3 regions of the Streptomyces sp. NPDC006544 genome follow, and region 3 is predicted to be linked to each of the others. Evidence: predicted binding sites of a transcription regulator. Region 3 holds the regulator's gene; each other region holds the start of a gene.
What was found. The regulator HrcA, encoded in region 3, represses chaperone genes, less so after heat shock. The targets are predictions, from matches to a motif close to TTNGCACTCNGNNNNNCNGAGTGCNAA.
Positions count from the first base shown of each region.

Region 1: the regulator HrcA is predicted to act here: its motif matches at 1,192-1,218, upstream of groES (co-chaperone GroES).
Region 2: the regulator HrcA is predicted to act here: its motif matches at 1,166-1,192, upstream of groL (chaperonin GroEL).

Region 1 covers NZ_JBEXOV010000002.1:177,917-180,166, reverse strand. Annotated here, with positions in the region: gene groL (chaperonin GroEL) at 1-606, opposite strand, end outside; gene groES (co-chaperone GroES) at 740-1,048, opposite strand; gene ABZY44_RS01900 (response regulator transcription factor) at 1,665-2,250, shown strand, end outside.
Region 2 covers NZ_JBEXOV010000049.1:21,820-24,069, reverse strand. Annotated here, with positions in the region: gene groL (chaperonin GroEL) at 1-1,000, opposite strand, end outside; gene ABZY44_RS22305 (cold-shock protein) at 1,330-1,536, opposite strand; gene ABZY44_RS22300 (MoaD/ThiS family protein) at 1,961-2,239, opposite strand.
Region 3 covers NZ_JBEXOV010000006.1:34,312-36,561, forward strand. Annotated here, with positions in the region: gene ABZY44_RS04565 (MBL fold metallo-hydrolase) at 1-520, opposite strand, end outside; gene hrcA (heat-inducible transcriptional repressor HrcA) at 666-1,682, shown strand; gene dnaJ (molecular chaperone DnaJ) at 1,683-2,250, shown strand, end outside.

The DNA of each region.
Region 1 (2,250 bases), on a different contig from region 3:
CATGTACGGCGAGAGGTAGCCCTTGTCGAAGGCCATGCCCTCGGTGAACTCCAGCTCGACGCCGAAGGCGTTGGACTCCTCGACGGTGATGACACCGTCCTTGCCGACCTTGTCCATCGCCTCGGCGATGAGCTCGCCGATCTGGGCGTCCTGCGCGGAGAGCGAGGCCACGGCGGCGATGTCGGACTTGTCCTCGATCGGGCGGGCGGTCGCGAGGAGCTCCTCGGACACGGCCTTGACCGCGAGGTCGATGCCCTTCTTGAGGGCGGCCGGGGAGGCACCCGCGGCGACGTTGCGCAGACCCTCGCGGACCAGCGCCTGGGCCAGCACGGTGGCGGTGGTGGTGCCGTCACCCGCAACATCGTTGGTCTTGGTCGCCACCTCCTTCACGAGCTGCGCGCCAAGGTTCTCGTACGGGTCGTCGAGCTCGACCTCGCGAGCGATGGTGACACCGTCGTTCGTGATGGTGGGAGCACCGAACTTCTTGTCGATGACGACGTTGCGGCCCTTGGGACCGATCGTCACCTTGACCGTGTCGGCAAGCTTGTTGACGCCGCGCTCGAGGGCGCGACGAGCGTCCTCGTCAAACTTAAGAATCTTCGGCATGGGAGCGGTTCAGCCCTCTCGTTGCGATCCCCGGCCGCTCACCGCGACCGCCTAGAACGAACTACGCCCCTCGCCGCCCGGCATCAGCAGGGGTGACCAGGGGCGTAGCTCAAAACAAAACTGGAGAAGTGACTTACTTCTCGACGATCGCGAGCACGTCGCGGGCCGAGAGGACGAGGTATTCCTCGCCGTTGTACTTCACTTCGGTGCCGCCGTACTTGCTGTACAGCACGACGTCGCCAACGGTGACGTCCAGCGGAAGACGCTGGCCGTCCTCGAAGCGGCCCGGGCCCACCGCGAGGACGACGCCCTCCTGGGGCTTCTCCTTCGCGGTGTCCGGGATGACCAGGCCAGAGGCCGTGGTCTGCTCGGCGTCGAGCGGCTGGACCACAATGCGGTCCTCGAGCGGCTTGATGGCAACCTTGGAGCTGGTGGTCGTCACGATCCGACCTCCCCCTTCGGAGATCCGGGGTTAACTGTCTGAGGTGGCGACCAGGTCGATCCGTCGTCGCGGGTGCCGGACCTGCCTGTCGCTGTGTTGGCACTCACCAGGGGCGAGTGCCAGACGCGAGACTATTCCGGGGATTAGCACTCGGTCAAGCGGAGTGCCAATACGCGCCGCTGGTTCTGCCCGTCCGGACCGCCCCGGAGCGCCCCGGAAGCCCACCCCGGACCCCGCTCCGACCCGCCCCGGACCCCGCCCCGACCCGCCCCCGCCAGCACCTGGGCCCGTCCCGGCGCCCGTCCGGAGGCATCCCCGACGGGCCCCGGGCCCACCGTGGACACTGACCGGTTCCGACCCGTTCCCCTTCCGGCGTACGGGCGTTTCCCGGCCCGGGCCGACCTCGCCGCGCGAGCCGGACCAGACCCGCACCCACCCCGAGTACGGACCGGCACGGGCGTTCGGGGCGGCCCCGGCGGGCGTCGCCCCGGAGCCGGGCGCGGGCCGGGCCGACGTGCCGCGACCGGCTCGCGCGGATCCACCGGCGCTCGAGGTGCGGGGGCGGGGTCCGGGGTCGGGACCCGGGAAAAGGCGTCCGGTATGTGAGGCTTGGGGCATGCGCCTCCTGGTCGTCGAAGACGAAGCGGGCCTCGCCGAGTCGCTTCGGCGGGGCCTCTCCGCCGACGGCCACTGGGTCGACCTCGCCCACGAGGGCCACCGCGGCCTGGACCTCGCCCTCACGGGCGGCCCGTACGACGCCGTCGTCCTCGACCTGATGCTCCCGGGCCTCTCGGGCTACGAGATCTGCCGGCGGATGCGCGCGCACGGGGACCCGACCCCCGTGGTCATCCTGACCGCCAGGGACGGCGAGTACGACGAGGCCGAGGGCCTCGACGCCGGCGCCGACGACTACCTCACCAAGCCGTTCTCCTTCGTCGTCCTCGCAGCCCGCCTGCGCGCGGTCACCCGCCGCGCCGCGGGCCCCGCGCAGCCCAGCGTCCTCCAGGCCGGCGACCTGACCCTCGACCCGCGCGGCCGTCGCTGCCGGCGCGGCCCGTACGAGATCGAGCTGACGGCCCGCGAGCTCGGCGTGCTCGCCTGCCTGATGGGGCAGCCGGGCCGGGCCGTCGCCAAGCAGGACATCCTGGACGAGGTCTGGGACACCCCGCACGGCATCGACCCGAACATCGTCGAGGTCTACG
Region 2 (2,250 bases), on a different contig from region 3:
CACCGTCGACGATGGTGGTCTCGTCCTTGGTGATGACGACCTTGCGGGCGCGGCCGAGCAGGTCGAGACCGGCGTTCTCGAGCTTGAGGCCGACCTCCTCGGAGATGACCGTGCCGCCCGTGAGGATGGCGATGTCGCCGAGCATGGCCTTGCGGCGGTCGCCGAAGCCCGGAGCCTTGACGGCGACGGACTTGAAGGTGCCGCGGATCTTGTTGACGACCAGGGTCGACAGGGCCTCGCCCTCGACGTCCTCGGCGATGATCAGCAGCGGCTTGCCGGACTGCATGACCTTCTCGAGGAGCGGCAGCAGGTCCTTGACCGAGCCGATCTTCGAGTTGACGATCAGGATGTACGGGTCGTCGAGGGACGACTCCATGCGCTCCATGTCGGTGGCGAAGTACGCCGAGATGTAGCCCTTGTCGAAGCGCATGCCCTCGGTGAGCTCGAGCTCGAGCCCGAAGGTCTGCGACTCCTCGACCGTGATGACGCCTTCCTTGCCGACCTTGTCCATGGCCTCGGCGATGAGCTCGCCGATCTGGGTGTCGGCGGCGGAGATGGAGGCCGTCGAAGCGATCTGCTCCTTGGTCTCCACGTCCTTGGCCTGCGACAGCAGGGCGGCGGAGACGGCCTCGACGGCCTTCTCGATACCGCGCTTGAGGGCCATCGGGTTCGCACCGGCGGCCACGTTGCGCAGGCCCTCGCGGACGAGCGCCTGGGCGAGAACGGTGGCGGTGGTCGTACCGTCGCCGGCGACGTCGTCCGTCTTCTTGGCGACTTCCTTGACCAGCTCGGCGCCGATCTTCTCGTACGGGTCCTCGAGCTCGATCTCCTTGGCGATGGAGACACCATCGTTGGTGATCGTGGGGGCGCCCCACTTCTTCTCAAGGACGACGTTGCGACCCTTGGGGCCAAGGGTGACCTTGACGGCGTCGGCGAGCTGGTTCATGCCTCGCTCGAGACCGCGCCGGGCCTCCTCGTTGAACGCAATGATCTTGGCCATCTGAAGTGGTCCTCCCGGACAGCGGTGGATTGCTCCCGGACCGCGCCCGCGCCCGCGACGGACGGCCTGAGTGCCCGGCGGTTCCTTCCCGCCGGACCCTGCGGGCCTCACCGACCCGGTCCTCGAATATCAGCACTCTCACCTGGAGAGTGCTAACGCCAATGATTAGCACTCGGCACCCCCGAGTGCAAGCGGCTTCGGGCAACCCGGGATGAACACCCGGGCCTCGCAAGGGCTCGGAGCCCCCGCGCAGCACGAGGGGCCCGCATCCCGTGTCCAGGATGTGGGCCCCTCGTATACGTGCGTGTCGGTGGTCGGTCGCGCCCGGACTAGCCGACGGCGAGCTTGACCATGTCCGCCTGCGGACCCTTCTGGCCCTGCGAGATCTCGAACTCGACCCGCTGACCCTCTTCAAGGGTGCGGTACCCGTCCATCTGGATGGCGCTGTAGTGGACGAACACATCCGCACCACCGTCGACCGCGATGAAGCCGTAGCCCTTCTCCGCGTTGAACCACTTGACGGTGCCCTGAGCCATGCCTAACTCCCCTATTACTGGCCCTTGCGCAGGACCGCACTTCGCGGTCCCGGGTCAGAACTTGCGCCGGAACGCCTCGACCGGGGCTGAATGTATCCGCACCGCTGCTGTCTGCAACAGGTCATTCCGACGAGAATTCTGGACACGGCAAAAGATTGAAATAGGGTGAAAACCAGGAATATTCCAGGGCAACTCGGGCCGGACAAACCGCGCCAACACCCCATAGCGCGCACGCATGTTGACTCAATGTCAACCCTTCCGCGGCCCGCTCATATGCGGCGGGCAAGAGCAGCGGCGGGGACTTCCCCAAGCCTACCGCGCCCAATCAAGCAGAATTGCCCCCTCCGTTTATTAACGGAGGGGGCAATTCAGGGTCGTGCGTGCGGGGCGCGCGCCCGCCGGACCGATCGGAGGGCCCGAGAGGTCAGCAGCCGCCCGCGACGGCCGGGATGATCGAGACGCCGGCGCCGTCCGGCGTGGACGCCTGCAGCCCGCCCTCGAAGCGCACGTCGTCGTCGTTGACGTAGACGTTCACGAAGCGGCGCAGCTTGCCCTGGTCGTCCAGGACGCGGGCGGCGATGCCCGGGTGGCTCTTCTCCAGGGACTCGATGACCTCGGCGAGGGTCGCGCCCTCGGCGGGGACCTCGGCCTTGCCGCCGGTGTAGGTGCGCAGGATGGTGGGGATGCGGACGTTGACGCTCATGGCGCTACTGC
Region 3 (2,250 bases):
AGAAGACGACCTCGCGGGTTCCGGGGACGAAGACGGCCAGGTCGTGCCGTGTGTGGCCGGGGCCGACGTTCGCCAGCAGCACCTGCACCCCGCCCAGATCGAGCGTCCACTCGCCCGACACCAGGTGCCGGGGGAGCACCAGGAGCTCCACCGCCTCGGCGGCCTCGGCCTCCGCGAGGCCGTGCCGGACGGCCTCGGCCCGGAGGTCGTCGTGGCTGACGGACAGCAGGTTGTCGAGCCCGACCGGGCCGTAGACCTGCGCGCCGGCGAACACCGCCCCGCCCAGCACGTGGTCGAAATGTCCGTGTGTGAATGCGATATGGGTCACGCGGCGGCCCGCCAGCCGCTCCGCCTCGGCCCGCACCCGCGCGCCCTCCCGTACGGATGAACCGGGGTCGATCAGGAGGGCCGAATCCTCGCCCACCACCAGTCCCACGGTGCAATCCCAGACCGGCAGGCGCCGCCGGCCGACCCGTTCGGTGAGTCGTTCCCAGCCCGCCTCTTCCCAACGCACGTCCATACCGCGACGCTACCTTGGTCGCCCGCCCTTGCTAGCGGTGTACCACCCCGCCGTACACTGACCGGGGTATGTCTGGCACTCGAACGCGCAGAGTGCCAATGGGCCCGGCCGGCCGGCGAACGACGAAACGATGGAGGTGTGCGCGATGCTCAGCGAACGCAGACTCGAAGTGCTGCGCGCCATCGTCCAGGACTACGTCGGGACGGAGGAGCCGGTGGGCTCCAAGGCGCTCACCGAGCGGCACCGGCTCGGCGTGTCGCCCGCCACCGTGCGCAACGACATGGCACTGCTGGAGGAGGAGGGCTACATCGCCCAGCCCCACACCAGCGCCGGCCGGATCCCCACCGACAAGGGCTACCGCCTCTTCGTCGACAAGCTGGCGGGGGTCAAGCCCCTGTCCACGCCCGAGCGCCGGGCCATCCAGAACTTCCTCGACGGCGCCGTGGACCTCGACGACGTGGTCGGCCGGACCGTACGGCTGCTCGCGCAGCTGACCCGGCAGGTCGCGGTCGTCCAGTACCCGAGCCTGACCCGCTCCACCGTCCGGCACGTGGAACTGCTCTCGCTGGCCCCGGCCCGCCTGATGCTCGTCCTCATCACGGACACCGGCCGGGTCGAGCAGCGGCTCGTCGACTGCCAGACCCCCTTCGGGGAGGCGTCGCTCGCCGATCTGCGGGCGCGCCTCAACAGCCGGGTCGTCGGCCGCAGGTTCACCGACGTGCCGCCGCTGGTGCAGGACCTTCCGGAGTCCTTCGAGGCCGAGGACAGGGCGACGGCGAAGGCTGTCCTCGACACCCTTCTCGAAACGCTGGTGGAGGAGGCGGAGGAGCGGCTGATGATCGGCGGCACCGCCAACCTCACCCGTTTCGGACACGATTTTCCCCTGACGATCAGGCCGGTGCTCGAAGCGCTGGAGGAGCAGGTCGTGCTCCTCAAGCTGCTGGGCGAGGCCAACGAGTCGGGAATGGCCGTAAAGATCGGGCATGAGAATGCCTACGAGGGACTGAACTCCACGTCCGTCGTCTCGGTCGGCTACGGTTCGGGCGGCGAAGCAGTCGCCAAACTCGGCGTGGTCGGACCGACCCGCATGGACTACCCCGGAACGATGGGAGCGGTACGCGCAGTGGCACGTTACGTCGGACAGATCCTGGCGGAGTCGTAAGTGGCCACGGACTACTACGCCGTTCTCGGCGTGCGCCGCGACGCATCGCAGGACGAGATCAAGAAGGCCTTCCGCCGCCTCGCGCGTGAACTCCACCCGGACGTGAATCCGGACCCGAAGACGCAGGAGCGCTTCAAGGAGATCAACGCCGCGTACGAGGTGCTCTCGGACCCGCAGAAGAAGCAGGTCTTCGACCTCGGCGGCGACCCGCTGTCCTCCTCGGGCGGCGGTGGCGGAGCGGGCGGCTTCGGGGCGGGTGGCTTCGGCAACTTCTCCGACATCATGGACGCCTTCTTCGGCCAGTCCCAGCAGCGCGGACCGCGTTCGCGGACCCGCCGCGGCCAGGACGCCATGATCCGCCTCGACCTGGAACTGGACGAGGCCGCCTTCGGCACCACCAAGGACATCCAGGTCGACACGGCCGTCGTGTGCACCACCTGCTCCGGTGAAGGGGCCGCCCCCGGCACTTCGGCGCAGACGTGTGACATGTGCCGCGGCCGCGGTGAGGTCTCGCAGGTCACCCGGTCCTTCCTGGGCCAGGTCATGACCTCGCGCCCCTGCCCGCAGT